DNA from 3 places in the Comamonas resistens genome. Region 1 is predicted to be linked to each of the others. Evidence: riboswitches for the same ligand, from Rfam matches in the RefSeq annotation. Region 1 holds a riboswitch; each other region holds the start of a gene.
What was found. A riboswitch is a leader RNA that binds a small molecule or an ion and turns the genes downstream of it on or off. The one in region 1 is predicted to bind cobalamin.
Positions count from the first base shown of each region.

Region 1 (10,587 bases):
AGCCGCCCCACGGCCCGCGACGCAGTGGAGACCAGCACCAGATCGGGCTTGAGAGCGACTATGGCTTCCACATTGGGGTCCAGCCCGCCACCCACCACAGGCAAGCTCTTCACATGGGCCGGCCAGTTGGAGTAGCGATCCACACCGACCAGACGGTTGCAAGCGTCCAGCGCGCACAAGCTCTCCGTCAGCGACGGCAGCAGGCTGATGATGCGCTGCGGCGCCTGCGGCAAAGTCACTTGCACGCCCCGCGCATCGGTGATCTGCACAGGGCCGGAAGATTGCGCCCGGACCGGCGCTGCCGCGCTAAGCCACAATGCCGCAGCCAGTACCACTGCCTGGCGGCCAATCGCGCTGAATGTCTTCATGGCTGAACTCCTTTGACGGCAATGGGCAGGCCCGCGCACATCAACGTGACGCTTTCGCAATGCGCAGCCACTTGCTGATTGAGCACACCCAGCGCATCGACAAAGGCTCGCACCTCTTTGCCCATGGGAATCACCCCCAGACCGATCTCGTTGCCCACCACGATGACGGGGCCTGCGGCCCCATCCAGCGCTTTCAAAAAGAGAGCTAGCTGCGCTGTCCAGTCTTGCGCTTGAGGCTGATTCTTATCAGATTCCTCTGTTTGCGCAGGCATCAGCCAGTTGGTCAGCCACAGAGTCAGGCAATCGATCACCAGCAGACGCTCAGGCCTGCTATGCACGGCCAGCACACCGGCCAGATCGAGTGGCTCCTCAAGGGTCTGCATGCCAGGCACACGCTCGGCCCGGTCGCGCTGGTGGCGGGCAATGCGCTCCACCATCTCCGCATCCCAGGCCTGGCCCGTGGCGACCAGCACCGCCTCATGGCGGGAATCGGCCTGCAACCACTGGCGCGCCAGCAGTTCGGCCCGGCGGGACTTGCCGCTTTTCTGGCCGCCCAGCAAAAGCAGGCTGCGCGGCAGGCCAGGGAAGGAGGTGGGTGCTGTACTCATGATTCTGAAAGAGGCTTTTTCTAGCTCTCGATTGTTGCGCCAAACAACCAGGCCGCTGCCGCTGGACAGGACGCGAACCAAGCATGAAAGTAGCTGGCCCGCACGCTGCCAGATTCATAGAAGGCCTCGCCGCGTTCAGCCTGTACCTCTGCGCCCGGACGGCTGCTACGGGTGCTGAACTGCATATCCGTGTCAAGACGGCTGTAGTGAAAAGTGTGGCCGCGCAGCAAGCCCACGGGCAGCGCCAGCTGCTGCATGCCCAGGCCACCGAGGCGGCTTTGCATGACAACCCGCCCGGGCAACACACCCCATAAAGGCTGGCTGTGCCCCTGCAAGTCGGTCACGGATTCGCACAAGGCCAGCATGCCGCCGCATTCGGCCCACAAGGGCTTGCCCTGCTTCACATGCCCGGTTATGGCATCACGCAAACCGGTGTTGGCAGACAGTGCCGCCGCATGCAGCTCCGGATAGCCGCCCGGCAGCCACAGCGCATCGCAGTCAGGCAAGCCATCGCCCGCCAGCGGAGAGAAAAAGCAAAGCTCCGCCCCCATGGCCTGCAGGCAGTCCAGATTGGCGCGATAGATAAAAGAGAAAGCCGCATCACGCCCAATGGCGATGCGCTTGCCGGCCAGCCAGGGCTTGAGCATTGGCTGGCCGCCCGTTGACTCTGGCTGCGCGAAGTCCACGCACCAGTCCTGCCAACTGGAACTGGGTTGCCCAGGCTCTGCGCTCCAGGGCCGCTGGCCAAGTGGAGTCCGGGCCAGCGCATCGGCTGCGGTATCCAGACGCTGCAGCGCATCGCTTAGCTCATGGGCTGCAATCAGGCCCAGATGCCGCTCGGGCAGCAGCGCTGCCGTGCGCGCCTTGGGTGAAGCCTCGCCCAATTGCACACTGGGCATGGCACCCAGCCACATTTGGGGATCGCGCAGACCTTTGTGGAGCAGGTCTGCATGGTGCTGCGTCGCCACGCGATTGGCCAACATGCCGGCCCAGCGCAAGCCGGGCTGGTAATGCTGCAATCCATAGGCCAGCGCCCCGAAAGTGCCGGCCATCGCCGAAGCATCGATGACGGCCAGCACCGGCAAGCCCAGGCGCTGAGCCAGATCGGCCGCACTGAGATTGCCGTCGAACAGGCCCATGACGCCCTCGACCAGAATGAGGTCGGCGCTCTGCGCTGCCTCATGCAGACGTTGGCGCACATCGGCCTCACCCGTCATCCACAGGTCCACCGAATGCACGGGGTTGCCGCTGGCCAGCTCATGCCAGTACGGGTCCAGAAAATCCGGCCCGCACTTGAACACACACACCTTGCGCCCCTGGCGCGCATGCAGCCGCGCCAGTGCCGCCGTGATTGTGGTCTTGCCCTGGCCCGAAGCCGGGGCGCTGATCAGAACAGCGGGACAGCGAACGACAGGCCCATGCATATCAGCGGATGTCATGACGGTCTCAATTACCTTCCCACTTCACGCCGATATAGCCGCTACGGCCTTCGGTGGCATAGTTCCCCTTGGTCATGGTGTCATATGCCAGCGCATAGCTCTTGTTGGTCAGATTATTGATACGCGCTATCAGACTCCATTGAGGTGTCAGCTGCTTTTGCGCCGTCAGATGCCATAACGTGTAGCCCCCCAGGACTCTTGTGTTCGCCGCATCATCGAAACGCTTGCTGGCAGCCTGCATCTCCGCCCCCAGCTTCCACCCCGCCAGCATGGTGTCGGCCGAGAGGTTCAGATAGCGCTTGGAGCGGCGGGCCAGTTGCAGGTCCTTGTCGGTATCCCGAGGATTCTGGAAGTCCACCGAACCCTGCAGATTCACCACGCCCAGGCGAGTGGTTGCTGCCAGGGTGATGCCTTCGTAGCGGGCATTGGCGACGTTGGCATAGCAACCGCCGTAGGGGCCAGTATTGCCAGGGCAAGCACCGGTCTTGCCCACATAGTTGATGAGATTGGAGAGGTTGTTGCGGTAGACGGTTGCCGAGAAGCTGTCACTGCCCTTGCCCCACTTCAAACCTAGCTCCACATTGCGACCTTTTTCAGGCTTCAGGCTGGCATCGCCATATTGGCTGAAGCGCTGATACAGCGTGGGCGCGCGAAATGCGGTCCCCGCCGATGCCGTGGCACGCCAGTTGGGCATGAACTCATAGCCATAAGCCGCGCTGCCCGTGGTGTGGCCGCCGAATTCGCTGTCCCGGTCATGACGCGCATTGAGTTGCAGCGTGTGCTTTCCTTCGTGCAGGCCATAGCCCAGCGCCAGTGCATTCTGGGAACGGCTGCGACTGCCGATATCGAGGCCGTTGTTGACCAGCTTGTCTTCACGGCGCTCAAGCGCTGCGGTCACCGTCTGCGTACCCAGCTTCCATTCGTTCTGGAACAGATAGCTGTGCAAACGCGTATCGGTTTCATAGACGCTGGGCTTGGTCTGATAGAAGTCGCGTGACTGCGTGTACTGCAGACGTGTGCTGTAGACATCGCTCCACTTGGCCAGCCAATTCAAGCCAACGGCACTCATCTTGTAGATGCTGCGATCATCGGCTGCGCTGACGTCGTAACCAGCATTCATATAGCTGGTCAGCGCCGTGGCCTCAACACGTTGATTGGGGTTGATTTGATAGCCGATGCGGCCGTTGAATGCATTGCTGCGATAGCCATCCGCATCGGGGTTGGCATCGGCAGAGGTCTTGGAGTTAAAGCCATTGCTGCTGGCATGCGACACGCCCAGGTTGTAATCCCAGCCAGCCTGCCCGCCGCTGACGCCAACCTGCGCCTTCACGGTTCCGCGACTTCCCCAGCCCAGTCCTACATAGGGCTTGGCCTTGCCTTCGCCCTTTTTGGTGAAGATCTGCACTACGCCGCCAATCGCATCCGAGCCATAGACGGCCGCAGCCGGGCCACGCAACACTTCGATGCGGTCAATGGCCTCCAGGGGGATATCCTGCCAGGAAGCTCCGCCAGTGGACTGGGAGTCCACGCGCACTCCGTCAATGTAGACCGCAGTGAAACGATTGTCGGCTCCACGCAGATAGACGCTGGAGTTGGAGCCCAGTCCGCCGTTGCGCACCATCTGCACGCCGGGCAACCTGGAGAGCACATCGGCAACGCCAGCCGCTCCTGCAGCCTCTATCGTTTCGCGGTCGACAATGGACATGTCGGCAACCAGATCCGACAAAGGCTGCTCCACTCGGTTTGCAGTGACGACGGTCTCCCGCAAAGTAGCGGTATCGGCCAACGCTAGCTGCTGGGCCTGGACACCGCCAGCAAGAAGCACAGTGGCCAGAATTGTGGGACGGATTGCGAAGGCCGTGCGTGCACACGCACCCGAAGCCGCCTGTGCAGAAGAAGCGCACAGAGGCAAATATTGCGAACTCATGGGAAGCAAATCACACAAAGACGCCCAAGCCAGCCTACCCGCCGGCACTGGGCAATACATGCTCGCATCTACGGCGGGCACACCAATGTTGGCCGGTATCCGGGCTAGGCGAATCGTCCTCTTGCCAGCCTTCCCAACGCCCAGGCGCCAGTGACTATCAGGGAAAAGGAGGAATGCACAGGCATTCCATTCGCCGACCGTTGCGGGGGCAGCGCAGGCCCGGTGCACCAGCCATGTGACGCACCTCCCTGCTTCCCGTTGAACTGAAGCAGCAGAACAGCCGCCTCGAGCACCAACAGCCGGACATTGTAATGAAGTAAACCTTGGCGCCATCCTCCATCCAGAGGAGTCAGGTGACGATTTTTTACCTTAAAACCACTGTTTATGCAGACGCCGCAAGCATATCGCGCTACGATTTTATGAAAATCAGGCGCTGATCTGCAATGTATATGCCTAACCTCCGTCCGCCGCCTTGCCGCCGCGCCTGGTCAACATATATCCAGTCAGGTTTTGCGTGCAAATTAATGCCCTACCTACGGACGGCAAGACCTACAATGGCAGAGTCTATGACCCCCCAGCCTTCTCTTGATCTCATTGCCGAGCGCGTGGAGCGTCTGCTGGTTCGCCACGAGGAACTCCAGCGCACCAATGCCTTGCTCACCGACCAGGTCATTGCCCTCACCCAGGAGCGTGATTTGCTGCGCCTGCGCCTGCAAGCTGCGCGCGCCCGCGTGGATGCCCTGATCGAACGCCTGCCCGCCAACCAGGGAGAGTGACGCAGTCACCTTCCAACTCCAGACCCAGTCACAGATGCCCATGAAGCAGATCGATGTGCAAATCATGCAGCAAAGCTATGTGCTGACCTGCCCCGATGGTCAAGAAGAACGCGTGATGGAGGCCGTCCGCCGCGTCGATGAAGCCATGATTCGTGTGCGCGACTCTGGCAAGGTGCGCTCGCGCGAGCGCGTGGCCGTGCTGGCAGCGCTGAACATGGCATTCGATGTGCTGGACCGCGATGCACAGCTGCCTCAGCAAAGCCATGCGCAGGACGAAGATCAGACCCAGCAACACGAGCCAGCCGCCGAAGCCAGCGAGGCTGAGCTGGCAGAGCAGCAGCGCCAGCAGGAACTGGCGGAACAACTCGTGCTGCGTCTGGACCAGGCCCTGGAAAATGACACACGTCTTTTGTGAAAACTGTCAAAGCCTGAAAACCTTGAGACAAAGCTGTTTTGCAAGTCACAGCTTGGGCAATCCCCGTTAAAATAGCCTCGTCTGCAAATCTGCCGGTTTTTATATTTCCTTGAACCAATGCTCATTGAGCACGGGCTTGGTACATCACCTATTGAGCGTGATCGTCTCGCGTCAGATGAACCCAACGATAGGTTGCCCTCGCCCACCTGAACCCCCGGTTCAGGATGACGAGCCGGTGGCATTTGCAGACACCACATTCCTTGAAAAGCTGCTGACCGCATCCGACTGACACATCACAGCAGCTTCGATCGCTTTCCCAAGCCCGCATCAGCGGGCTTTTTTATTCGCGATCACACTTCGCCTTCGCCACCCGCCAGAACCGCACTGCAGTGCTCGCGTCAAAGACAGCGGCTTGCGACGGAGCGCGAGTAATGAGTGGCACTTGCTGCTCTCAATGGCTGCCCAGCCAGGCCACGCTATTGAGAAACAGGCGTACCAGTTCGGTCTGGCGCCTCACACCCGTCTTGGAGAAGATCGAACGCAGATGCGCGCGCGCCGTGTTGAGGCGGATACTGAGCGCCTGAGCCGCCTCGTCGAACGACAGGCCATTGGCCAGCTGAATGGCCAATGATGTCTCGGCGGGCGTGAGTTCAAACAGTTGCTGGGCCAGCTTGACGGATGGGTCAGGCCGCCCCGTGGTATCGCGCACAAATACGGCCACGCAGGGACGTTGTTTGCCCTCCGTCCACTCATCGGATGAGGTGCTCTGCCCCCCAATTGAGCTGGCCCGACTGACGCCCCACAGACATACCTTCCGTCATGCTGCGAGGCAGGTCCTGCGGATACTCTGGTGCATCGCGGATCAGACGCTGCAGTTTGCGGTTGTCGTTGGTTGGCGTAGGCCGTCTCCAGCGCACCGGCCTTGACCCGCAAGCCATCTGCACTATTGAGAATATTGGTGGCTGCGGAGTTGCTCTCTATGAGCATGCCGTTCTGATCCAGAATCACCACGCCCACCATGAGCTGCGCCGTGGCACGACCATAAAGCGAGATCAGCTGCCTATCGCGATTGACCGCCAGATGCATAAGCTGAAATTGTTGCAATACAGGCCAGCACCCACATCGTCAAAACAGACGATGGATGCATGGCAGCTCTGTCAGTCAACGGTGTGGCCTTGTATGAGCGGCGATATCGGTACGCCATCTGCAGGCAGCGACCAGTGACCAGGCTGCGCGCTTTGCTGCAGCAAGCGTTCACGAAACTGTGGTGCAGGCACAGCGGGAGAGCATAGATAGCCCTGGTAATAATCACCCCGCATCTGCGCAATGGAGGTGCACTGCTGCTGCGTCTCGACGCCTTCGGCCACCGTCTCCAGCCCCAGTGCCTGCCCCATGCTGATGATGGCTCCCACAATGGCCTTGTCCTCGGCCTCATGGGGCAAGCCGCGCACAAAACTCTGATCGATCTTGATCTTGGAGATCGGCAGCTTTTTCAGATAGGAAAGATTGGAGTAGCCGGTGCCAAAGTCGTCGATCACAAGGCCCACACCCAGCTCTGCAATCTGGTGCACACGCATGGACATTTCCTGCACGTCCTGCAGCAAAATGCTTTCGGTCAGCTCCAGCTCCAGCCACTGCGGCGGCAAGCCACTGGCATGCAGCACCTGCACCAGCCGCTCGACAAAGTCAGGCTGACGAAACTCGAGCGCAGAGACATTGACCGATACCTTCACGGGCGTTCCCTGAGCCAGCCAATGCGCAGCCTCTTTGAGGGACTGCTCCAGCACCCAGGCGTCCAATGCCACCACATAGCCGGACTCCTCAGCCAGCGGGATGAAAACGGCCGGCGACACCACGCCCAGATCGGGGTCCGTCCAACGCAGCAGGGCTTCTGCCGCCACAATGCGCTGCGACTGGATATGCACCTGCGGCTGGAAGTAAACCGCCATATGCCCCTTGTCCAATGCCTGGCGCATGGCGTGCTCCAGCTTCATGCGCGAAAGCAAGCCGGTGCTCATCTGGGGCTGATAGAAGCTGAAATTTCCCCGCCCGCGCTCCTTGACCCGGTACATGGCGATATCGGCCTGCCGAATCAATTCGTCCAGGGTCATACCATCGGCAGGGAACTGGGCCGCACCAATGCTGCACTGAACGGAAAAGCCCAGCCCGTCCAGCATGAAGGGCTGGCGCATGCTCTCCAGGATGCGCTCGGCCACCTTGGCCGCATCCTCGCCACTGCAGCCATGCAGATAGAGCACGAACTCATCACCACCAAGGCGACACAACATATCGTTGGGACGTAGCAAGCCGCCAAGCCGCTCGGCCACCAGACGCAAGACACGGTCGCCAAAATCATGACCCAGCGAGTCGTTGATGATCTTGAATCGATCCAGATCGAGAAACAGGATGCTGAAGCTCTCGTTCGTGCGCTGAGCCTGGACGATGCAGGCTTGTACATAATGGGTCAGGCTCAGGCGATTGGGCAGGCCTGTCAGTGCATCATGGAAGGCCAGCTCTTCGATCTTTTTCTGCGCACTGCGCTGCTGCGTCATGTCGCGGATAAAGCCAATGCTCTGCACCACGCAGCCATAGCCATCCCGCAATGGGACCCAGGACAGCCAGACCGCGCAACGCGGCCGGTCGCCATCGGCTCGCAGCCAGAGATCGCCTTCCCAGAACCCCCCTGTCTCCCAGCGCACCTGCGCCAGGGCCAGCAAATCCATCGCCTCCCCATCGTCGGGCTCGAACAACTCGCAGGCAGACTGCCCCAGCACATGGGCCTCCTGCAGCAGTCGGCGTCCCGCCGGGTTGATCTGCACAATCCGGCCCATCTCATCGGCAATGAAGATGCCATCGAGGCTGGATTCGAAAACACGTGCAGCCAGACGCTGCTCACTGGCAGCCAGTGATTCTGCGGTGATGTCCCTGAAGGAATAGATACGCCCAATGGCCACGCCACGGCTGAGCTGAGGCACGGAGCGGCGCTCGATCACGCGGCCCTGACGCAGCTGCAGGACTTCGGTGATTTCCGGCGCAGACAGGTCGGGCGCCTCCTGCAACAAGGTGAACTCGCTGCCGCTGCTGATGGTCTGCGACTCAAGGAACGCGAAAATGGCCGCATCGTCCCGCTGCGTCAGCAGCTCCGAAGGCAGTTGCCACAGCTGGGCAAAGCGGTGATTGAAGGCGCGTATGCCGCCCTTCAAATCGCAAACCAGAATGCCGTCGGCGGTGGACTCCAGCGTGGCACGCATTTCGGCCAGCAATGTCTCCAGCTCAACCTCATGCGCCAGTTGCTGACTTCGGTCCAGCATGGACAGCAACAGCATCGCCGGCGAAGCATCGAGCCAGCGCACCGACATTTCAACGGCGCACGACAAGCCATCGGAGCGCAGAATCTGCGAGAGAAAACGTGCGCCGTAGCGCCAGTTGCTGGCATCCTGCCAGAAAGTCTTCTGCACCAGGGTGTCGCACAACACATCTACATGCAGGCCAAGCGCTGTCTGCGCCTCATATCCTGTCAATGCCATGCTTTCCGCGTTGGCATGCAAGACCCGCAGTGTTTGCGCATCCAACAGCCACACGGCTTCTTGCAGCCCGTCGAGCATGGCGGTGAACAGGGCCTTGTCCAGGCAGTGCGAGATGGCAAGCGGCTGCGCTGTCACGGTATGACCTTCTCTGCAGAGGTTGCAGCCGAACTATCAAAGAAATAGCATAAATGCTGGTTGGGCTGTAGGGTTGCCAGAGCCTTGGGCAATACCTGTGTCTTGTGCAGGCCTCGCCGGACACCCAGCTCCAGCTGCTGCGCCAGATCGATCACCTGCTGGCTGTCCTGGGCAACCTCGGGCTTGTAGACCAGTACCGAGGGCTTGAGAGCCTGCCGCGTATTCACGCAGACCACTAGGCCTTGGCTACCATCCGAGAGTTCCACCCACGAGCCTGGCGGATAAACACCCAGTGTCTGAACCAAGGCACGCAGCACCTCTGGTGCATAGCGATGACGATATTGACCATACAGGCTGGCCAAGGCTTCATGTGGCGTGGTTTCCGCCAGGGCCATTGGAGGATTGCACAATCTTTCGTAATTGTTGACCAGGCCCAGTATCTGCCCTCCCATATCCATGTCTGCCGCCAGAAGGCCCAGCGGAAAGCCGCTGCCATCGGCCCATTCATGATGTTGGGCGATGGCCGTGGTGACCGCAGGCGCGTAACCCATGGCCTGCGTCAGCGCCACGGACTCACCTACATGGTGTACATAGGGAAAGGTGGGCTGGGCGGTGCCTGCTGCCATTTGATTCAAGGCACAATCCGAAGCAGGAATATGGAGCGGGATCTTCCCCAGATCATGCAGCAGAGCCGCCACGCCCAGATCCTGCAGAGCCTGGTCCCGCATGCCCAATGCCTTGCCCAGCAACAAGCTCATCACAGCGGTGTTCAGACCATGCACGCTGGCCGAGCTGCGGCCGCCCTCAAACATCAGATGCAGGCTGATGTCGCTCTCGCTGGCAAGCTGCACCACATAGTCGCCAACCATTTCATCGCTGCCCGAGCGCGCTGCGGGCAGGTCTGCCGGCACCATGGCCTGGACGGCATCAAAACAGGCAAGCGCGGACTGGAAGCGCTTTTGCACGGACTGCATCGCCGTGCGCCAATTCTCGAGTGAACAGGTTTGCGGGAAATTTTCTGGCTCCACCTTGTCGGCCGCGGGTTCTTCCGTGACCTCCGGATCGCTGCGCGCTGGATCGAACTCGATATGACCCAGTTGCAGGGACTGCAGGGTCTTCAATTGCTCCTGGGTCGTGATCTTGAAGCTATTGACGGGAAACGGGTGCCTGAGCCAGCCCACACCCAGATGAACATACATGCCTATGCGCAGCTGTCCGATATCAATAGCGACGAATCGATTCACTTTGAGCGAGTCATACAAGATGTTGCATTATGCGCAGTTCCGTAACCTTCAAACAAAAGAGACCGGAAGTTTTGCGCCCTGACCGACTTATCGGCACCAAAGACTCGGTTTGTAGACCAAATCCATCCACAACGCCCATATTGCCACG
Region 1 covers NZ_CP125947.1:2,120,607-2,131,193, reverse strand. Annotated here, with positions in the region: gene QMY55_RS09985 (ABC transporter substrate-binding protein) at 1-368, opposite strand, end outside; gene QMY55_RS09980 (bifunctional adenosylcobinamide kinase/adenosylcobinamide-phosphate guanylyltransferase) at 365-976, opposite strand; gene QMY55_RS09975 (cobyrinate a,c-diamide synthase) at 997-2,415, opposite strand; gene QMY55_RS09970 (TonB-dependent receptor domain-containing protein) at 2,423-4,342, opposite strand; cobalamin riboswitch at 4,416-4,654, opposite strand; gene QMY55_RS09965 (DUF904 domain-containing protein) at 4,909-5,118, shown strand; gene QMY55_RS09960 (cell division protein ZapA) at 5,159-5,533, shown strand; partial or broken gene QMY55_RS09955 (helix-turn-helix transcriptional regulator) at 5,985-6,616, opposite strand; gene QMY55_RS09950 (sensor domain-containing protein) at 6,691-9,138, opposite strand; gene QMY55_RS09945 (HD-GYP domain-containing protein) at 9,192-10,439, opposite strand; gene QMY55_RS09940 (sulfite exporter TauE/SafE family protein) at 10,527-10,587, opposite strand, start outside.

Region 2 (10,587 bases), 360 kb from region 1:
GGGTCGCGGTGCCCGGGTCTGCCTGCTGCAGCAGCAGCTCACCCAGGCCATGGACCAGCCCCAGTGCATAGGCTGCCGAAGCATTGCATTGCACCGACATGGCCAGCGCACGCGCCAGACGAGCCGTATCCAGGCTATAGCGCCAAAACGATGCCAGCTGCCAGCCAGAGGCCGAAGGACGATCCACCCCGGGCCGGGCCTTGTGCAGCAACTGGCGCAGCTGCATGGGAGAGAGCACGACCAGCGCCTCGGGAATGCTGTGCACGCGTTGGCGCATCAAATGCGCGGGGCCATTGGCCATGGCCAGCAAGCGGGCGGCAAGCACAGGATCCATGGAAAAAAGCTGCGACAGACTGCGCATATGCGGCTGTGGTCTGAGCAGCTCGCTAGCTAGCAGCGCAAGCGCCCGCGGCTGGCTGGGCAGCGTGGACTGTGCCTCCAGCACGGCAGCTAACGGCAGTGGTTTGGTGCGAGTCTCGCCCGGTACGGAAGACCGCTCTGCCACTTCTTCCTTGGGCGGCAGGGCAGGCTGCGCAGCGACAGGCTCACCCGCTGTTCTATAGCTTTTCATCTCTTTGCAGTTGCACCGGCTGCCCCATGACCAACTGGCTGGCAATCCTGCGCGTCATGGGTTGTAACACGGAAAAGTGGTCACTCCCGTGAACGGTAACGCAGTGCACATGCTCCGATTTTCGTACAGCACAAAGATTGTCCAGACTGTTGATATTGCTGGGTCGCTTGCTGCCCTCGATGATCCAGGTCGGGCTCTTGATGCCATGCAGCCAGTACATGGGCGAGCGCAGCCGCCTCTCCTCGACTGGCAACTGCCCCCATTTCACCGGCCAGTCATAGCCGCTGATATCGTCCACCGGACCGAAAGCAAACACCCCCTGTACAGGCAGCCCCGCGCTTGCCGTCAGCAGTGCCAGCGTAGCGCCTGTGCTGTGGCCACCCAGATAGATGCGCGAAGCATCGACATAAGGCAGCTGCGCTGCCTGCAGGATGGCCGCGGCCACGTCCTGCACCTCGCCCCAGAAGTACTCGCGCTGCCCCGGGTTGTCGTTGCCGCCGCGCAGCGCAGGGAACAGCATGGCCATGCCGGCCTTGCGAAAGGCCGCGGCGCTCTGGTCATTCGCAGCCGCCCCTTCGGTCCAGAAATCCCCCAGGGTGTTGGAGTCCCCACCGGTCAGCCACACCATCAGCGGCAGTTTGCGTCCACCACCGGGATCGGGCGTGACAAAGGCTTTGAGCTGCAGATTGCCACTGGCATAGCTCATGGGTACAAACCACTGTGCGGGCGGCTGCGGCATGGGCGCGATGGCCGTCCTAGCATTGGGCAGCAGCGCCGTGACGATCTGCGTCTGCAGTCCCGCACGCGCCTGCAGCAGATTCTGCAAGGTGATGGCCCCCGTCGATATCTGCTGCTCCACCGTTTTTTCTATCTGCGCCTGCTCTTCGCGTCGCGCAGCATTGGCACGCCTGGCTGCCGCATGACGGGCTTTTTCTGCCTCGTACTCAGCCATCGTGGTGCGGCTGATGCAGCGACGACTCTTGTCCACCGCCAGCCCCTCCTCCTGCGCTTTGTCGATTTGCGCAAGATTGAGCTTGACGGTATGACAAAAACCTTCGTCGGCAGCGGCGAGCGCCGGAGGCCAGACCAGGGGCATGGGGCGCTCTGCTTCCACCCTGTCCTTGAGCTTGTCGAGCGACATCCACCCTCGGGATGTCATTTTCATGCCCACAAACGCCACCAGCAGCAATACAGCAATGGCCGGCAGAATCCGGCCTTTTTGTCCTCGCATTCCCTCTCCTCAGGAGGTCGCCTTTCAATATTTTCGTATGGCGACCAAAGGAGAGATTATTTCTTCAGGCCCTGCAGTTTGGCAAAAGCTGAAGCCATGGCATTTTGCTGTGTGGGCTGGTTACCACGCTGAGGCTGCGCATAGCCGTCCCGACCACCGCCACGATTGCCGCCATAGCTGTTGCCACGGCCAGCGCCCTCGAAGCGGTTGTCGCGCGGGCCGTCGCGTCTTGCGGGCGCTGCATCGAGCTTCATGGTCAGGCTGATGCGCTTGCGCTCCACATCGACTTCCAGCACCTTGACCTTGACGATCTGGCCGGTCTTGACCACCTCGCGTGCGTCCTCGACGAACTTGTGGCTCATCTGGCTCACATGGACCAGGCCGTCCTGGTGCACGCCCAGGTCCACAAAGGCACCGAACTGGGCCACGTTGCTCACCGTGCCTTCCAGCGTCATGCCTTCCTTGAGGTCCTTGATGTCTTCCACACCGTCGTTGAAGCGCGCCACCACGAAGTCAGGGCGCGGATCGCGGCCCGGCTTCTCGAGTTCGCCCAGGATGTCCTTGATGGTCACGGCGCCGAATTTGTCGTCGGCAAACTGCTCGGGCTTGAGGCTTTTGAGCACCTCGCCGCGGCCCATGATCTGGTCGATCGGCTTGCCGGTCTTGACGATGATCTGCTCCACCACCGGGTAGGTCTCGGGATGCACGCCGGTCATGTCCAGCGGGTTGTCGCCGCCGCGTATGCGCAAAAAGCCCGCCGCCTGCTCGAAGGTCTTGGCGCCGAGGCCCGCCACGTCCATCAACTGCTTGCGGTTCCTGAACGAGCCATTGGCATCGCGCCAGCGCACGACCGACTTGGCGACCGAGCCCGACAGGCCGGAAACGCGCGTCAGCAACGGGGCAGAAGCGGTGTTCAAGTCCACGCCCACGGAGTTCACGCAATCCTCGACCACGGCATCCAGTTGGCGGGCCAGCTCGCTCTGGTTCACATCGTGCTGGTACTGGCCCACGCCAATGCTCTTGGGGTCGATCTTGACCAGCTCGGCCAGCGGATCCTGCAGGCGACGGGCAATCGATGCCGCACCGCGCAGGCTTACGTCGATATCGGGCATTTCCTGCGCCGCAAACTCACTGGCCGAATAGACCGAGGCACCGGCCTCGCTGACCACCACCTTCTCGATCTTCTTGTCGGCCTTGGACGCGATCTTGATCAGGTCTGCCGCCAGCTTGTCGGTTTCGCGGCTGGCTGTGCCGTTACCGATGGCAATCAGATTGATATCGTGCTTTTCCACCAGACGGGCGAGCACGGCCAGCGAGCCGTCCCAGTCGCGGCGCGGCTCATGCGGGTAGATGGTGGTCGTATCCACCAGCTTGCCGGTGCTGTCCACCACGGCCACCTTGACGCCGGTGCGGATGCCGGGGTCCAGGCCGATCACGGCGCGCTGGCCCGCGGGTGCGGCCAGCAGCAGGTCGCGCAGGTTGTCGCCGAAGACCTTGATGGCCACCTTTTCAGCATCCTCGCGCAGGCGCGAGAACAGGTCGCGCTCGGTGGACAGGCTCAGCTTCACGCGCCATGTCCAGGCCACGCATTTGCGGATCAGGTCGTCGGCCGCGCGCTTGGCGTGGCTCCAGCCCAGGTGCAGCGCGATCTTGCCCTCGGCGAGGCTGGGTTGGCCCGGTTCAGGCTCGACAGGTTGCACCAGCTTGGCTTCGAGAACCTCCAGTGCACGGCCACGGAACACGGCCAGGGCACGGTGCGAGGGCACGCGGCCAATGGGCTCGTCGTACTCGAAGTAGTCGCGAAACTTGGCGACCTCGGGGTCGTTTTCGTTCTTGCTCTCGACCTTCTTGGACTTGAGCAGGCCTTCATCCCACAGCCATTCGCGCAGCTTCTGCACCAGCGCCGGGTCCTCGGCCCAGCGCTCGGACAGGATGTCGCGTACGCCGTCCAGCACGGCAAAGGTGGTGCTGAAGTCAGGACCGGGTTTGCCGTCATCCAGCACGGTGGCAGGCTTGCAGAAGGCCTCGGCCTCCTTGTGCGGATCGAGCGTGGGGTCGGCGAACAGCCTGTCGGCCAGGGGTTCGATGCCGAACTCCTTGGCGATCTGGCCCTTGGTGCGGCGCTTTTGCTTGAACGGCAGGTAGATGTCTTCCAGCTCCTGCTTGGTCGGCGCACTGGCAATCGCCAGGCGCAGCGCATCGGTCAGCTTGCCCTGCTCGTCAATGGCCTTGAGCACGGTCACGCGGCGGTCTTCCAGCTCGCGCAGGTAGGTCAGGCGTTCATGAAGCGTGCGCAGCTGCGTGTCGTCGAGCCCGCCCGTGGCTTCCTTGCGGTAGCGGGCCACAAACGGAACCGTGGCACCGCCGTCCAGCAGCTCCACCGCCGCACTGACCTGCTGCGGCTTGACATCCAGTTCCTGAGCAATCTGACCAATGATTTTTTGCATTCGATACTCGCCCCACGGCGTGCCATATAGAAAGCTAATGAGTTTGCCATACGCATGCCGCCACACCGGGCGGAATGGGCAGGCAAAGTGCAAGCAAAGCTTAAAAACTATGGATTTCATAGCTATCAGCGCTTGCCATATAAGCGCCAACTGCCAATTTCATTAAAATCCTTGGCACCATGCCAGATCTGTTCCAGGACGACTTCTTTGCCGATGAGCCGCCGCTCAAGGCGAGCCCGGGACAGACCTTGCCTGAGCCAGTCGCGGAGCCCGAACTCCAGACACGCAAGCCCCGGCGCGGCGATATCGCCCTGGCCCCACAGGCCATGCAATATGCGCAGTTGGCTTCCCAGCTGCCTGCCAATCTGCATATGGGTGCCTCGACCTGGTCCTATCCCGGCTGGGAGGGCTTGGTCTGGGACGGAGCCTACTCCAAGGACGTACTGGCCAGGAAAGGCCTGAGCGCCTATCACCAGCACCCGCTGCTGCGCACCATCTGTGTGGATCGCACCTTCTGGCGGCCGCTGACCACCAGCCAGTACGCGGCGTTTGCAGCCCAGGTGGATGAGGACTTTCGCTTCGTCGTCAAATGCCCTGCCGGCGTGACCGATGCCCAGGTGCGCACCGAGGAAGGCAAGCCACGCGAAGACAATCCGGCTTTTCTGGACCCGCGCCTGGCTGTCGAGCATTTTGTCCAGCCCACACTCGAAGGTCTGGGCTCCAGGCTGGCGGTACTGGTATTCCAGCTCAGCCCCCTGCCCTGGGGGCTGCTGAGCCGTCCCGGTCTGGTTTTCGGCAAGCTGGGCCTGATGCTGGCCGCCGTGCGGCAGGCGCTGGCCGAGCATCCGCAGGTGGTTGTGGCGGTGGAGTTGCGCGATCCGGAACTGCTGGGCCCCGCCCTGGTCGATACGCTCAAGGCTCATGGCGCGACCTTCTGCCTGGGCCTGCACGGCAAGATGCCGCCCATCGAAGAGCAACTGCCCATACTGCGTGCGCTATGGCCCGGTCCGCTGGTCTGCCGCTGGAACCTGAACCGCAGCTTTGGCGCCTATGGCTATGCCGATGCGCAAAAAAAGCACGAGCCCTTTTGCGAAATCCGCAGCGAAGACCAGCACACCCGCCAGTGGCTGGCCCGCACCGTCAAGGGAATCACCGGCGCCGGGCAGCCCGCTTTTGTGACCATCAGCAATGATGCCGAAGGCTGTGCGCCGCGCTCCATCGCCCTGCTGGCCCAGGCCATTGCCGATCTGCCTGCTGCCCGTTAGAAGCCTGTCTTTCACAGTCCGCATCAAAACCGGCTTCAGCGCTTTCCCATCAAGCGCTGACAGCTATCAAAAACAAAGCCCGGCAGTTGGGCCCGCCAGGCTTTGTCAATGGCCGTGCCAACCGCTGCCTAGTGTCAGTCCTTGAGCTGCGCCAGCGGATGGGAATGCGCGGGCCAGGGACTGTCGAAAAACGCCAGCCACTGCGCATCGCCGACATCTTCAATGCTGGCGGGACTCCAGCGCGGATGGTGATCCTTGTCCACGGCCAGGGCGCGAATGCCTTCCACCGTCTCGCTCTGACCGGGACGCAGATAGAAGCAGTGGCGCACCATATCGCGCTCCATGCGCAGGTCCTGGGCCAGCGTCATCCGGCGCGCACGGCGAATCTGCTCCAACACCACATGCAGCATCAGCGGCGAGCGCTTGCGCAACGTGGCTGCTTCGGCGCGGGCCCAGTCGCTGCCCTGCTGCAGTGCCTGCTCGATGGCGGCCACCGTGGGCTGCGCAAAGCAGGCATTGATTTCGGCAAGGTGCTCTGCACTCTTGGGCTCCACGCTCACAAAGCGCGAGCGCACCACGGCGTTCAGCGCATCGACATTGGCAAAGTCCGTTGTCGCCAGCGTCTCCCACAGCTCAGCCTGCTGATCCAGGGGAATACAGCCATCGGCCAGGCCAAAGGCCAGGGCATCACCCGCGCCAATGGTGTCACCCGTCAGCGCCAGCCACTCGCCCACCGCACCGGGGCAGCGCGAGAGGAAATAGCCGCCGCCCACATCGGGGAACAGACCGATGGCCGTCTCGGGCATGGCCATCTTGGTACGTTCGGTCACAAGGCGCAGCGAGCCGCCCTGGCTGATGCCCATGCCGCCGCCCATGACGATGCCGTCCATGAAAGCGATATAGGGCTTGCCCAGCGTGTGAATCAGATGGTTGAGCGCATATTCCTCGGTGAAGAAGTCTTCGAGCTGCGGATTGCCGCTGCTGCCGGCCGCATGCAGAAAGCGGATGTCGCCCCCCGCACAGAATGCGCCAAACACGCCATCCTTGTTGCTGCCGCGAATGGCCACGGCCAGCACTGCCGGGTCCTTTTGCCAGGCCAGCAGCGTTGCCAGCAGTTCCCGCACCATGCCCAGAGACAGCGCATTGAGCGCCCGCGGGCGGTTGAGCGTAATCATGCCCAGCTTGCCGCGCACTTCGGCAATCACTTCGGGCGAGTCCGTGCTCGGGGTGGTCGTCATTGTTGTTACTCCTTGAATCTTGGGCCATGTAGAGGCCTGGGGCTGACGACTGATTATGCGAGGCCCGACCACGCCAGCTGGGACAAGGACGTGACAAATGCAGCCATTGTCGGGAACGGGAAAAACCATACCAGCGCCTGAGCTGGCTAATATGGGAAGCGTTCTGGAAGCGACCTTGCCCAGACCACCCTGCCTCCCACATTGCCGCTTTTCAGCTGCTTTTCATGACCGATCTCCCGCCCCAGCCCGACACATCAGCCCAAACCGGAAGCCTGGAGCCCAAACCGCTTTCGGCTCCTGTGCGCTATCTGCTGATGGCTTTTGCACTGATCTGCGTGCTGCTGGGGCTGATAGGCGCTGTCGTGCCCGGCATGCCGACCACGGTCTTCATCCTCATGGCGGCCTGGGCGGCTGTACGCAGTTCACCCCGGCTGCATCGCTGGCTCTACGCCCACCACATTTTCGGCCCTCTGCTGCGCAACTGGGATGCGGGCGGACATGTCAGCCGCCGCGTGAAATGGACGGCGACGGCCAGCATGCTATTGAGCGGCACACTGATTCTTTATGTCTCTCACAAGCCCTGGCTGACGGCCGTAACGCTCAGCATCATGGGCTGCGTACTGATCTGGCTATGGCTGCGGCCCGAACCCCAAACCTGAAGCCCAAACTGGGGCCATAAGCTGCGCATCCTCTCTGCCGACATCCTCCCCAGAACGAGCAATCCGCCGAGCCAATGCAAATTTCAAAGGGCCTGAAGACTCAGCGCGAAAAGTTATCGCTTAAGATTCACGCTGATCACAGGTGTTTCCTGGCCGCTTTGCGCGGCAGGAAATGAAACGAGAAGCAGGTGATCGGCCCAGCCCGATATTCCTGCACTGCACCCGCAACGGTAATCAAAGATATTCAGACACAGGTCATTGCGTGCAATGACAGTCACTGCGAAAGCGGGAAGACGTCTCTGAATTCAACTTCCGAGTTGAGCTTTGTAAGTCCGGAGACCGGCCTGATGTGAACAAGGCGCAGCGGGATTGCATGTGGCTTGATGGGCTGGTGCAGCTGCGCCGCCAATCTCCTCACCTCCTTCCTCTGCACATATCAATCGTCCGGCCCGGGTATCGGCCTGACCGACTGTGGATCTGGCATGGTGCGAGGAATTCTCTGGCTGGCGCGACTGCGGCCCGCCGCTTGCGACGACATCTGCGCGATAGCGGCGGCGGCTTGCCATGGCTGACTCCGTCAAGGTGCAGGGATGGTGCCCAACCGCCTGGCGGCCCATGCAGGCCCAGGATGGCTGGATTGTGCGCATACGCCCGCATTGCGCCTCCATCAGTGCCGCGCAGTGGCGTATTCTTTCCGGCCTCGCACTCTCGCATGCCCACCCACAGCTGGAGCTGACCCGCCTGGGCAATGTCCAGTTGCGCGGAGTGGAAGACGCGCAACTGACGGCACTGCGTTCAGGGCTGATCGATGCAGGTCTGGTACCTGCCAATGTCGATGCCGACCTGGCCCCTGCCGTCCACTGCAGCCCTTTCTACCAAGTCCGGGATCGGACCCACGAATTGGCAGACCTGCTTTCTGCGGCCGTGGCACAGCACCTGAGCCCACGCGCGTTGCAACAGCAAGGTATGACGGCGCTTCCCAGCAAGTTTGGCCTGCTGGTCGATGACCCGGCACAAAGCCTGAGGGGCATCTCGGCAGATCTGCGTCTATGGGTTCAGCCGGACCAGGCAGGGCTCGGCTATGCCCTCTCTTTGGGCGATTCCAGCAAGCGATATGGCTATACCTCTGCCGCGGAAGCGATAGATGCTGCCCTGCAAGTCGCCATCTGGTTCGCACGCCAGCGCATGTCGGCCGCAGGTGCAGCGCCCACACGGCTGCATCAGTTGCTCAAGACTCAGCAGCCTGAGCTGTCGGTGCTCAAAACCGCTCCACAATATGCAGCAGCGCCCGGCGCCGAAGCATTCGCGCGCCCCGTCAAGCCCGGCCTGCACGGACATGACTGGGTCATAGGCGCCCCCCTTGGCCGTATCGACGCACCGGCAATGCAGCAACTGGCAGGCTGCCTGCCTGCCAAGACGGAAATCAGGGTTACGCCCTGGCGCTCCCTGCTGCTGCCAGGCAGCGAACTCGAAGCGGCGCCACTGAGCACTGCCCACTGGATGACCGATGCAGCAGATGCCCGCAACCGCGTCTCGGCCTGTACCGGCAGCCCCGGATGCACACAGGCACTGATTCCTGCCCAGACCCTGGCACTGCAGCTTGCGCCGCATACGCGGGAAGGCACGGAGATGCACATCAGCGGCTGCCCCAAGCTCTGTGCGCTGCCCGGCGACGCCACCGCCGTCGTCTTTGCCAGCACTGGCAATACGGGTCAGTTGCTGCTGAACGCCGGCCCGCCCGGCCGGCTCGCTAGCCCCACCATTCAAATCCCCTGTGAGGCCCTGCCATCAGAGCCCGCAGGAATACAAAAACTGATCCATGAGCTATCAATATGAAAAGCACGGTGAAGAGATTTACCGTCAGTCTTTCAGCATCATCCGCCGCGAAGCCGATCTGGCGCGCTTCAGCGCACTGGAAGAGCGCGTGGCCTGCCGGATGATCCATGCCGCAGGCATGGTGGAGCTGGCCTCTCACATTCATTTTTCACCGGACTTTGCGGTAACTGCAGAGGCGGCGCTGCAAGCGGGTGCCCCCATCCTCTGCGATGCCCGCATGGTCAGCGAAGGCATCACCCGCAAGCGGCTACCGGCCAACAACCCCATCATCTGCACGCTGCAGGATGCACGCACTCCCGAGCTGGCCCTGACCATGGGCAATACGCGCAGCGCTGCAGCCCTGGAGCTGTGGCGCGGCCGGCTGGAAGGCGCAGTGGTCGCCATCGGCAATGCCCCCACTGCCCTGTTTCATTTGCTGAACATGCTGGCAGATCCTGACTGCCCCCGCCCCGCCGCCATCATCGGCTGCCCTGTGGGCTTTGTGGGTGCAGCGGAATCCAAGGCTGCCTTGCGCGAGTGGGCGCAGATTCCCTTTGCCATTGTCGAGGGCCGCCTGGGTGGATCGGCCATCACCGTGGCGGCCGTCAATGCGCTGGCCACGCCCATAGAGTGAGGTCAGTGATGAATCGCGGAAAAATCGTATGCGTGGGCCTTGGCCCTGGCGACCCAGAGATGATGAGCGTGAAAGCCGATCGACTGCTGCGCAATGCGCGCCACGTGGCTTACTTTCGCAAGCGTGGCCATCCGGGCAAGGCCAGACAATTGGTCAACGGCATGCTGCATGCACAGGTCACCGAATACCCGATGGAGTATCCGTTGACCACGGAGATCCCGCATGACGATCCTCGTTATATCGCCCAGCTCTCGGACTTCTATCTGGACTGGCAGTCCCGGCTGACAGAGCTGGCGCAGGACCAGGAAGTGGTTGTGCTCTGCGAGGGAGATCCGTTTTTTTACGGCTCTTTCATGCATCTTTACGTGCGCCTGCAGCAAGCGGGCATTGCCCAGGTCGAGGTATTGGCCGGCATTCCAGGCATGGTGGGCTGCTGGCACGCCACAGGCATCCCCATGACCTGGGGCGACGATGTCATGAGCGTGCTGCCCGCAACCTTGGCCGATGCACCGCTGCGCGAACATATGGCGCGCTCCGACGCGCTGGTCATCATGAAGGTGGGCCGTCACCTGAATCGCATTCGCACGCTGCTGACCGAACAAGGCAAGCTGGACCAGGCCTGGCTGGTCATCAACGGCACGATGAGCGACCAGCAAGTCATGCCGCTGTGCAACGCGCCCGAACGCTGCCCGTATTTCGCCATCGTGATCGTGCACGGCCAAGGTCG
Region 2 covers NZ_CP125947.1:1,763,477-1,774,063, reverse strand. Annotated here, with positions in the region: gene QMY55_RS08210 (HDOD domain-containing protein) at 1-571, opposite strand, end outside; gene QMY55_RS08205 (alpha/beta hydrolase family protein) at 558-1,802, opposite strand; gene QMY55_RS08200 (Tex family protein) at 1,859-4,249, opposite strand; gene QMY55_RS08195 (DUF72 domain-containing protein) at 4,429-5,514, shown strand; gene QMY55_RS08190 (enoyl-CoA hydratase/isomerase family protein) at 5,649-6,752, opposite strand; gene QMY55_RS08185 (YbaN family protein) at 6,977-7,411, shown strand; cobalamin riboswitch at 7,535-7,773, shown strand; gene QMY55_RS08180 (nitrite reductase) at 7,976-9,247, shown strand; gene QMY55_RS08175 (precorrin-8X methylmutase) at 9,231-9,860, shown strand; gene cobI (precorrin-2 C(20)-methyltransferase) at 9,869-10,587, shown strand, end outside.
Region 2: another riboswitch for cobalamin. It lies ahead of QMY55_RS08180 (nitrite reductase); the one in region 1 lies ahead of QMY55_RS09970 (TonB-dependent receptor domain-containing protein).

Region 3 (10,587 bases), 780 kb from region 1:
GCATGAATTCGATCACGGGCTTGCCCGTGCGTGCGCTGGTGTGCACCTGGGCGCGCACGCCGTAGACACGGGCAATGGTCTCGGGCGTCAGCACCTCGGTCGGAGTGCCTTGCGCCACCAGTGCACCGTGCTGCAATAGGTAGATGCGGTCGCAGTAATGCGCGGCCAGCGGCAGCTCGTGCAGAGCGGCCAAAGTGGTCAGGCTCAGGCCGCGAATCAGATTCATCAGCTCGAACTGGTGGCGCACGTCGAGGTGGTTGGTGGGCTCATCCAGCACCAGCAGCGGTGCCTGCTGGGCCAGTGCGCGGGCCATGAGCACGCGCTGCTTTTCACCGCCCGAGAGGGTGGAAAACATGCGCTCGGCCAGTGGCTGGGCCTGCACTCGCGCCAGCGACTGGGCGACGATGGCAAAGTCTTGCGCGCTGTCTTTGTCAAAGGCGCTTTGGTGCGGCGTGCGTCCCATCAGCACCACATCGCGCACGCGCAGATCGAACTCGTTGGCATTTTCCTGTGCCAGCACGGCCATGGCACGGGCGTTGTCGCGGGCACTGTGCCGCCAGACGTCGCGCTCCTGCATACAGACCGTGCCGCTGGCGGGTCTGAGGATGCGGTAGATCATGCGCAGCAGCGTGGACTTGCCACTGCCGTTGGGGCCCAGCAAACCCACGAATTCGCCACGGCTCACCTGCAGGCTGATGTCGCGCACGATATGCGCGGCGGCGGCCTTCCAGTGCAATGCCTGGGCCTGAAGAAGAGGGGAGACCGAAGGCTCGCTCACTGGGGTACCTTCGCGCTGATGCGCTGCGGTGCTATGAGCCTTCGGAACGGCCGGGCGGCTCATGCGTTCAGCCTTTCTCGCGCACTTTTGCGCATCAGCATCCAGATGAAAAACGGGCCACCCAATAGCGAGGTGATGACGCCCACGGGCACTTCTGCCGGGGCAAAGCTGATGCGGGAAAACACATCGACCCAGACCAGAAAGATGGCTCCTATCAGTGCCGCGACGGGCAGCACCCGGCGGTGCTCCGAACCCACCAGCATGCGGGTGATATGCGGCACGATCAGGCCCACAAAACCGATGGGGCCGGTCAGTGCCACCAGCACGCCGGTGACCAAAGAGACCAGCACAAACAGCCAGCGCCGCGTGTTGGTGGTGTCCACGCCCAGCGTTGCGGCGGTTTCTTCGCCAGACAGCAGGGCATTGAGCGAGCGGGCCTGGGCCAGCAGCAGGACGATGCCTGCCAGCAGCAGGGCCGCGGGCAGGCCCAGCTCGTCCCAGCGGGTGCCGGCCAGACTGCCCAGCGTCCAGCTCAGCACGGAGTTGGCCAGCTCGCGCTGATCGGCCGTGAGCACGATCAGGCTGGTGATGCCACCCAGACAGTAGGCAATGGCCACGCCGCCCAGAATCAGACGCGTTGCCATCAGCCGGCCATTGGCCAGCGCCAGAAAATAGACGGCGGTGCAGGCGGCCAAGGCACCGCCAAAAGCGCCCAGGGGCAGGGCCAGCTCGCCCGCAAAAGCCAGGGCGCCAAAGGCCAGTACACTGACGGCGCCTACCGATGCGCCCGAGGACACGCCCAGCAGATAAGGGTCGGCCAGGGGGTTGCGCACCATGGCCTGCATGGCGACGCCGACCAGTGCCAACCCGGAGCCCGCCAGGGCCGCCAGCAGCACGCGGGGCAGGCGCACGCGCCAGACGATCTGGTGCTGGGCAATGCTCCATTGACCGGGCTGCCAATCCAGCCCCAGATGCAGGCCCAGCTCATGCGCGGTGATCTGCCAGGCTTGCAGCGGCGCAATGCGTACCGGCCCCAGGGTGATGGCCAGCGTCAGCGAGATCAGCAAAGCGGCGCCCAAGGCCAGTATCCATAGCGCCAGCTGCTGGCGCTGCCGTGCAAAAAATGCCGAAGGGGCGGCGATCCCGGGCAGGACATTCATGGCAGCGCCACTTTCTCGGGATGCAGCGCATGGGCCAGACGCTGCACGGCGGCGACATTGCGCGGGCCGGGCGTGGCCTCGGCAAATTCCAGGCGCAGCAGCTTTTTCTCTCGTATGGCCTTGACCTGGGCCAGCTCGGGCTTGCTCAGCAAAAACTGGGTTTTACCGCTGGGTGTGGGCCTGTCGTCATCGACGATCACAATCCAGTCCGGGTCGCGTGCAATCACGTCTTCCCAGTTGCCGCGCATCCAGCTGCTGTCCAGATCATCAAAAATATTGCGCCCGCCAGCGGCCTCTATCATGGCCTGCGGCATGGCGAAGCGGCCCGTGGTCACGGGGATGTCGGTGCCGCTGTCGAAGACAAACACCTTGGGCCTGTAGTCAACGTCTTTGAGCGCATCCTGAATCTGCTGCAGCTGCTGGCGCTGGGTCTGCACCAGCTTTTCTGCCCTGGCTTCGATATCGAAGATGCGGCCCAGGTTGAGCAGGTCGTTGAAGGTGTCTTCCAGCGATACCTTTTCGCGCTGAACCTGGCGTATGCAGGATTCTGTGAGCACATAGCTGGCAATGCCCATCTCCTTGAGACTGGCGGGCGTGATCTGCCCGGGGCGAAAGCCATAGGCCCAGCCGCTGAAGACAAAGTCGGGCTGAACATTGAGCAGCGTCTCCAGGTTCATGCCCTGGTTGGACAGGTCGGGCACATGGGCCAGCAGCGGTCGCATTTCTGCGGGCAGACGCTTGATGTCGCGCAGGCCTCCGTAGCCCGCCCAGCGGTCCTGCAGGCCCAGGGCCAGAAACATCTCGGTGATGTTGATGCCATGGGTGACGGCGCGCTGCGGTACCTTGTCATAGACCACGCTCTGGCCGCAGACCTCCACCGTGATGGGCGCTCTGGCCATGCCGCCTGCAGATGGGCTTGCTGTCGGGCTTTGATGGTCGGTGCAGGCCTGCAGTGCCAGACATGCCAGCACTGCAACCGTGGAGTGCTTCAGATAGGAGAGCGTTCTACGCTTGCAGCAACAGTTTTTCATTGTTAAACAAGGGTCAATGCAAGGAACAACATGCGGTAGCAGCTCCTGATATCAAATCGCTATGGTTGCGACAGCCGCGGTCAGAACGTGAACTCTGCAGTCAGATCCACGCGGCGACCTTCGCCTGGGTAGGCTTGAGTGCCGGAGATCGCTGAATAGGTGTAAAGCTTGTCGCTCAGATTGCGCAGCGACAGGCGATAAGTCGCACGCGGCTGAGGCTTCCAGCTCAGCGCTGCGTCCCAGACGGTGTAGCCACCAGAACTGGCGGTATTGGCATCATCTGCAAAGCGTTGACTGACGGTGCGAGCGCCTAGCGATGCCTGCCAGCGTCCGATGGCGCTTGCGGCGGTGTAGTGAGCCCAGAGGTTGGCGGTCTGGCGCGGCACGTTCGACGGGCGTTTGCCGCTGAGATCGACACCGCTCTTGACGAGTTCATCGTATTGGGCACTGACCAAGGCGTAGTTGCCCTCCAGACGCCAGTTGGGGGAAAGGCGAAGAACGCCGCTCAGCTCCAGACCCTGAGAGTGCTGCCTGCCACCTTGATACTGCAGCTTGGTGATGAGGTCGGTGGTGACAATGTCATCTTTCTCAATGCGGTAGGCAGCGACCGTCCACTCGCCCTGACCCTGGGCAAACTGCTGTTTCAGCCCCACTTCCACCTGGCGGGCGGTGGTCAGCTTGAAGTCTTTGTTGGCGAGATTCAGCGTCAGCACATTGGTGACGGGGTCATGGCCTTGCGAGATCTGGCCGTAGAGGCTGGTTTGCGCGTTGAGCCTGTGCGTCAGGCCCAGACGCCATGCCGTGCCGCCCAGGTTTTTGCCGAAAGAATTAGGCCCTGTCAGATCCTTGCGGTCAAAGTCCGTCATGTCGCGGCGAATGCCGGCCAGCAGCAGCCAGCGATCGCCGAGCGACCATGCGTCTTCGGCGTAGAAGTCGTGGGTAGTGGCCGCCGTGGTGAAGCTGGGCAGCAAGGGCGATGAATTAGGCCAGTAGGTGAGCGAAGGGCTGTTCACGCCGATGAGGTCGCTGCCGGCATAGTCGTTGCGGGCAAAGTTGAATTTGGCCCTGTTGACCTCCCATCCCAAAACCAGCTTGTGAGCGCCTGCGTTGACGGCGGTTTCCAGGCGGTTGCCGGTCTGCTCCAGGTCATGTGAGAGCTCCAGGTAATCGCCCAGCCTCAGCTGCTGCGTTGCTGGCAGATATTGGTACGCCTCAATATTGCGCCAGTAGCGGTCGGCCTTGAAGCGATAGAGCTCGTTGCTCACGCTGACCCAGTCATTGATCTGGTACTGGGCGCGGGCACGGACACGCTTGTCCTTGATGCGGATATCGCTGTCGGCGGTGTTGAAGTTGCGCCCCAGAAGCTCGGGCACGATGGCGCCGTTCACGGTGGGCGTGCCGAAGTAGTGTGCAGGTTTTTCGTCACTGACATCGGCCAGCAGCTCCATGCGCAGGGCCGCCGTGGGCTGCCAGCGCAGCGTGCTCATCAGCTTGCCGCCGCTGGCGCGCGCCATGTCATGTTCACCCCGGGTGTAGTGGCCGTAGGCATCGAGGCGGTAGCTCAGCGTGTCGCTCAGGGCGCCGCCTGCGCCCAGACCCAGCTTGGCGCTGCCGTGCGATCCGGTACCGAGCAGAACTTCACGCACGCTCTCACGCGTGGGCTGTTTGCGCACGATATTGGCGGTCGCGCCCACGGTGCCCGTGCCGTAGACGATGGAGGCAGGGCCGCGCAGCACTTCCACGCGCTCGTAGCCCCAGCTGTTGGCAGGGTAGGGGGTGGTGCTGGACGCCACGCCCAGGCGTACGCCGTCTTCGGCAATGCCGACCGAGTTGGTGCCGGTGAAGCCGCGCGAACCAAAGGACAGGCTGCTGTAGCTGGTGGGGGACAAAGGTGTCATGCCCACGGTACGCCCGATGATGTCGGCCATGCGGCTGTCACCGCGCTCCTGCCAGGTCTGCTCGCTCACATGCTCCAGGCTGGCTGGCAGGTCACGGGTGGCAATGCCGGTACGGCTGCCCGAGGTGCTGGGCAGAGACAGACCGAGGCCACCTTCGGCGGTATCGGTGACCTGTACTGTGGGCAGCTGCGCCGGGGGAAGGCCGGTTCGTTCTTCGGCGCGGGTTTCTGCGGCAATAGCCAGTGCTGCAGGTGCCAGGCCGATCATCACGGCAGGCAGGACAAGATATTTCATGGTTCAGCGAGAGCTGACCGGCCTGCTTGCTTGTGACGATTTCATGCTGGGGCGCACCGCGCTGCAAAGCGCCTGCGATCAGCTTGTTGCCATCACGCTGCACCCCGCAGGCGGTCGTTGCACATGCTGGCCCTTGGGCCAAGGCCCGCGCGGCGCAGCGCTCAACAGGCCGGTATCCGGGCTGGCAGATTGCGCGAGGCATGCTGTTTCGCCTTCCCGGTGCTGCCGCGCACCTCGTCGATGAGGCCACGTAGAACACCAGTGACTGGCCCGCGCGTCAGACGCGAGCCTTGAAACAGTTTGATCTGCTTACCGTTGCGGGGGCAGCCAGGGCTTTGCACCCTGTTCCCGTTTAACCCGAATGGAATTCGGGCACCTGTTGCTTTCGAAACGCAAGTCTTGCCAGAAGACGCAAAGACCTGCTTTTCGAATTGCGAAATTATATTGCAGTGCGCAAGCGTGAAGCTGCTTGCAAATCAAGTGCGGTATTTTTTACATGTTGGAAAATGAAGGATATTGGCCGATTTCCCAATGAAAACCGGGTGGCAAAGTGAATGTAAAACCCTAGGTCTTGTACAAGACTTAAAAAATTTGCACCGGTTGCGCTTAGAATTTTGTATCGTGGGAACGCATTGCAAAAAAATAGCAATGCTTCCTGCTGTGTCAGGCCCCATTGCGCAAGCTCGGGATGAAGGCCCAAGGCACGCCCCACCTTTTCATTACCTGAGACAAGAGATGAGTACGCAGCAACCCACCATCATCTACACCTTGACGGACGAGGCACCTCGTCTGGCCACCAGTGCCTTCCTGCCCGTGATCCGCGCATTTGCGGCTCCTGCCGGCATCAATGTGGAAACCAGCGACATCTCGTTGGCCGGCCGCATTCTGGGCGAGTTCCCCGACTTCCTGACCGAAGAGCAGCGCGCTCCCAACAACCTGGCCGAGCTGGGCAAGCTGACGCTGACTCCCGAAGCCAACATCATCAAGCTGCCCAATATCTCGGCATCCGTGGGCCAGCTGACTGCTGCCATCAAGGAGCTGCAGTTCAAGGGCTACAAGATTCCCAACTTCCCCGAGAACCCCACGACAGACGAAGAAAAGGACATCAAGGCGCGCTACAGCAAGTGCCTGGGCTCTGCCGTGAACCCCGTGCTGCGCGAAGGCAACTCCGACCGCCGCGCCCCTGCCGCCGTCAAGAACTACGCCAAGAAGCACCCTCACTCCATGGGTGAGTGGAAGCAGTGGTCGCAGACCCATGTGTCGCACATGAGCGAGGGCGACTTCTACCACGGCGAAAAGTCCATGACCCTGGACAAGGCCCGTGACGTGAAGATGGTGCTGGAAACCAAGTCCGGCAAGACCATCGTGCTCAAGGAAAAGGTCAAGCTGCTGGACGGTGAAGTCATCGACTCCATGTTCATGAGCAAGAAAGCCCTGTGCGCCTTCTATGAAAAGGAGATCGAAGACTGCAAAGAGTCCGGCATCCTGTTCTCGCTGCACGTCAAGGCCACGATGATGAAGGTGTCTCACCCCATCGTGTTCGGCCACTGCGTGAAGATTTTCTACAAGGAAGCTTTCGAGAAGCACGGCAAGCTGTTCGATCAGCTGGGCGTGAACGTGAACAACGGCATGGCCAATCTGTACGAAAAGATTGAAACCCTGCCCGCATCGCAGCGCGAAGAGATCATCCGTGACCTGCACAAGTGCCAGGAAGATCGTCCGCGTCTGGCCATGGTCGATTCCGCCAAGGGCATCACCAACTTCCATTCGCCCAACGACGTGATCGTCGATGCCTCCATGCCTGCCATGATTCGCGTGGGCGGCAAGATGTGGGCGGCCGATGGCAAGCCCTACGACTGCAAGGCCGTGATGCCCGAGTCCACCTTTGCCCGTATCTACCAGGAGATGATCAACTTCTGCAAGTGGCACGGCAACTTCGACCCCAAGACCATGGGCACCGTGCCCAACGTGGGTCTGATGGCGCAAAAGGCTGAAGAGTACGGCTCGCACGACAAGACCTTCGAAATCGCCGAAGACGGCGTGGCCAATATCGTGGACATCGCCACCGGCGAAGTGCTGCTGAGCCAGAACGTGGAAGAGGGTGATATCTGGCGCATGTGCCAGGTCAAGGATGCTCCCATCCGCGACTGGGTGAAGCTGGCCGTGACCCGTGCCCGCAACTCCGGCATGCCTGCCGTGTTCTGGCTGGACCCCTACCGTCCCCATGAAGCCGAGCTGATCAAGAAGGTGCAGACCTACTTGAAGGACTACGACACCACGGGCCTGGAAATCCACATCCTCTCGCAAGTGCGCGCCATGCGCTACACGCTGGAGCGCGTGGCCCGCGGCCTGGACACCATCTCGGTGACCGGCAACATTCTGCGCGACTACCTGACCGACCTGTTCCCCATCATGGAGCTGGGTACCTCGGCCAAGATGCTGTCCATCGTGCCTCTGATGGCCGGTGGCGGCATGTACGAAACCGGTGCCGGCGGCTCCGCGCCCAAGCATGTGCAGCAACTGGTGGAAGAAAACCACCTGCGCTGGGATTCGCTGGGCGAGTTCCTGGCTCTGGCCGTGTCGCTGGAAGACCTGGGTATCAAGGAAAACAACAGCCGCGCCAAGCTGCTGGCCAAGACCCTGGACGAGGCCACGGGCAAGCTGCTGGACGAGGACAAGTCGCCTTCACGTCGCACCGGCGAGCTGGACAACCGTGGTTCGCAGTTCTACATCGCTCTGTACTGGGCCCAGGCTCTGGCCGCCCAGACCGAGGACGCAGAACTGGCAGCCAAGTTTGCGCCTCTGGCCAAGCAACTCGCCGAGAACGAAGCCAAGATCGTGGCCGAGATGAAGGACGTGCAAGGCAAGGCTGCCGATATCGGTGGCTACTACATGCCTGACGTGGCCAAGATGGATGCCATCATGCGCCCCAGCGCAACCTTCAACGCAGCCATCGCCTCGGTAGCCTGAGTCGTTGACTAGCCAAAAGCCGGCAGCTTGCTGCCGGCTTTTTTGCGTCTGGGTACTATCGATAAGGGAGCTGCATGCGCTGAATAGACATATATTTCAGATGAAAAGGCCTCTGAAATCATTCAGTGTCAGGCGCTGGCAGCTCTCTTTTTGGAGAAGGCAGCTTTTCTGCGCAATCGACGCCAGCCCACCACCACACCGGTGCCGCTGAGCAGCAGCCCGCCCAGACTCAGCACGATCAAGACGCCGTCCCACAAGGGGCGGCGCTCCAGCAGAGGTAGCCAGTCCCAGCTGTGCAACAGCGCAAACAACCAGCGCTTGAGGCGCTGGCGCTGGTCCAGCTGACCCAGCAGCTGCCCGGTCTGTGCGTCGATATGCAGCCAGGTGCGGCGCTCATCCCCGTATATCACGCGCAGCACGGGCAAAGGCTTGCCGCTGCCGCCCATCATGGTGTGGTCGGCGCGTGCGTAGTAGTAGAAGTCATAGCCAGTCAGCCACTGACTATCCACCACGGGTGCCTGCGACAGCCGTGCCGCAGCGGCCAGCAGTTGCTCCTTGTCATATGACAAGGCTTGGCCGGTTGCGGCATCGAGCACTTGCCGACTGCCATTAGCCGAATGGGCGACAACCTGAAGCCTGGAACCCGGAGCCTGGCTCCAGCGCAGCTCCCGCACAGTTTGCTGTTTCAGCTCCCCAGAAGCCAGCAGCATGGCTGGTGGCACTGCGTTCGACAGCGTCAGGCCTTCTGGCTGCCAGAGTTTCATATCCACGGCGCGGCGCGGGCTGTCGAAGACCTTCCACGGGTTCATGGACATCAGCCCGCTGAAAATCCAGGTCAGTGTGACGGCCGCAAACAGCAGGCCCGAGACATGGTGCCAGCGCATCATGCGGCCCGGATAGGGCGTGCGCCGGCCGCTGCGGTAGCGCGTGGCAAAGCGCCAGCGCCAGATGCCGACCACGGTGCCGCTGAGCGCGAGCGCGATGCCGGCCAGCGATAGCCCGTTCACGGTATCGGCCCAGTAGCGGTCCCAAAGGCCGCCGCGCAGCGGATACAGCCAGTGCAGCCAGGCGCCCACATAGTTCCAGCCGCGCTCGGAGCGCGAGGCATCGCGCACCACCTGGGCGGTGCTGCCCGAGACATACAGGCGCGTGCCGGCCGCATCCCCCAGCTCCACCACATGCAAAGGCCGGTGCGCGTCGAGATTGCGCGAATGGGTAAAAGCGTCTTCCGTGACGGTGCCGGCATAGCTGGGCTCTGCCGCTGCGTTGCCTGCCATATAGCTGCGCGCGCTGGCCAGGGCCGCTTGCGCGCTGGCCGGCCCCAGCGGCTGGCCGGTGGCGGCATCGATGGCGATGGTCTTGCCTGTGCCCGCACCCTGGGGCGTGGCCAGATAGGTGGCGCGGCCGGCGCTGCCCATGTTCAGGCGCAGCTCGGCCAGCGGTTGCGTTACGCCGGCCTTGCGCAAGGCCTCTTGCGGGGCCAGCAGCGTGGAGGCCGGGTCCAGCGCGGGCAGATGAGCGAGCCGCTCGGCCTCGGTGAGCTTGGGGTAGCCCACATACATCATCACCACGCCCGAGACGAACCACAGGGCGAACAGCAGGCACAGCGCCACACCCAGCCAGCGGTGCAGCAGAAACAGCCAGCGCTTCAAGGAAGCTTGCATGGCCGCTCCTCAGAAGGCGACGTGCAGGCTCAGCTCCGCCGCGCGCGCCGTGCCCAGATAGACCATGGTGCCGGACAGGCTGGCCGCGTAGACCTTGTTCGTGGCATTGCGCAATCGGGCTTGCAGCGTCATGCGCGGATCGATGCGCCAGGCCAGGCCCAGGTCCAGCAAGGTATAGGCTGGCCAGTACTGGGTGTTGGCCGCGTCGCCGTAGATGCGGCCGACATGGCGCAGGCCGGCGCCCAGCTGCAGCGCCGGGGTGAACCGGTAGCTGGTCCAGAGATTGGCTACCGTGGCCGGTGTGTTGACGGGGCGCTTGCCGGCCATGGAAACACCGGCTTGCTGGTAGTCGTCATAGCGGGCGCGGTTTACGCTCCAGTCGGCGCGCAGGTTCCAGCGCGGCGTGATGGCCAGGCCCACGGCGGCCTCCAGCCCGCGCGAGGATTGCTGGCCAACCAGCAGGGTGCGCGTGGAGTCCAGCGGGTCCTGGGTGGCGATATTGCGGCGGCGGATGTCGTAGGCGGCGAGCGTGGCCGTGCCCTTGCCCTGCCAGAACTGCTGTTTGGCGCCCAGCTCCCACTGGCGCCCCGTGGTCAGGCCGGTGTTGTTCATGGCATCGGCAAACGAGGCCGTGGCCAGCATGCCCGAGGGTGGATCGGCCGCCGTGGCGAACTGGCCGTAGAGCATGGCTTCGGGCGAAGGCTGCCACACCAGCCCCACGCGCCCGGTGGTGGGCTGGTAGCTGCGCGAGAAGCTGGCGGGCATGCTGGGCGTCACGCTGCGCCGGTTGGT
Region 3 covers NZ_CP125947.1:2,897,452-2,908,038, reverse strand. Annotated here, with positions in the region: gene QMY55_RS13570 (ABC transporter ATP-binding protein) at 1-841, opposite strand, end outside; gene QMY55_RS13565 (FecCD family ABC transporter permease) at 838-1,938, opposite strand; gene QMY55_RS13560 (ABC transporter substrate-binding protein) at 1,935-2,837, opposite strand; gene QMY55_RS13555 (TonB-dependent receptor) at 3,050-5,161, opposite strand; cobalamin riboswitch at 5,312-5,556, opposite strand; gene QMY55_RS13550 (NADP-dependent isocitrate dehydrogenase) at 5,897-8,131, shown strand; gene QMY55_RS13545 (PepSY domain-containing protein) at 8,260-9,795, opposite strand; gene QMY55_RS13540 (TonB-dependent receptor) at 9,805-10,587, opposite strand, start outside.
Region 3: another riboswitch for cobalamin. It lies ahead of QMY55_RS13555 (TonB-dependent receptor); the one in region 1 lies ahead of QMY55_RS09970 (TonB-dependent receptor domain-containing protein).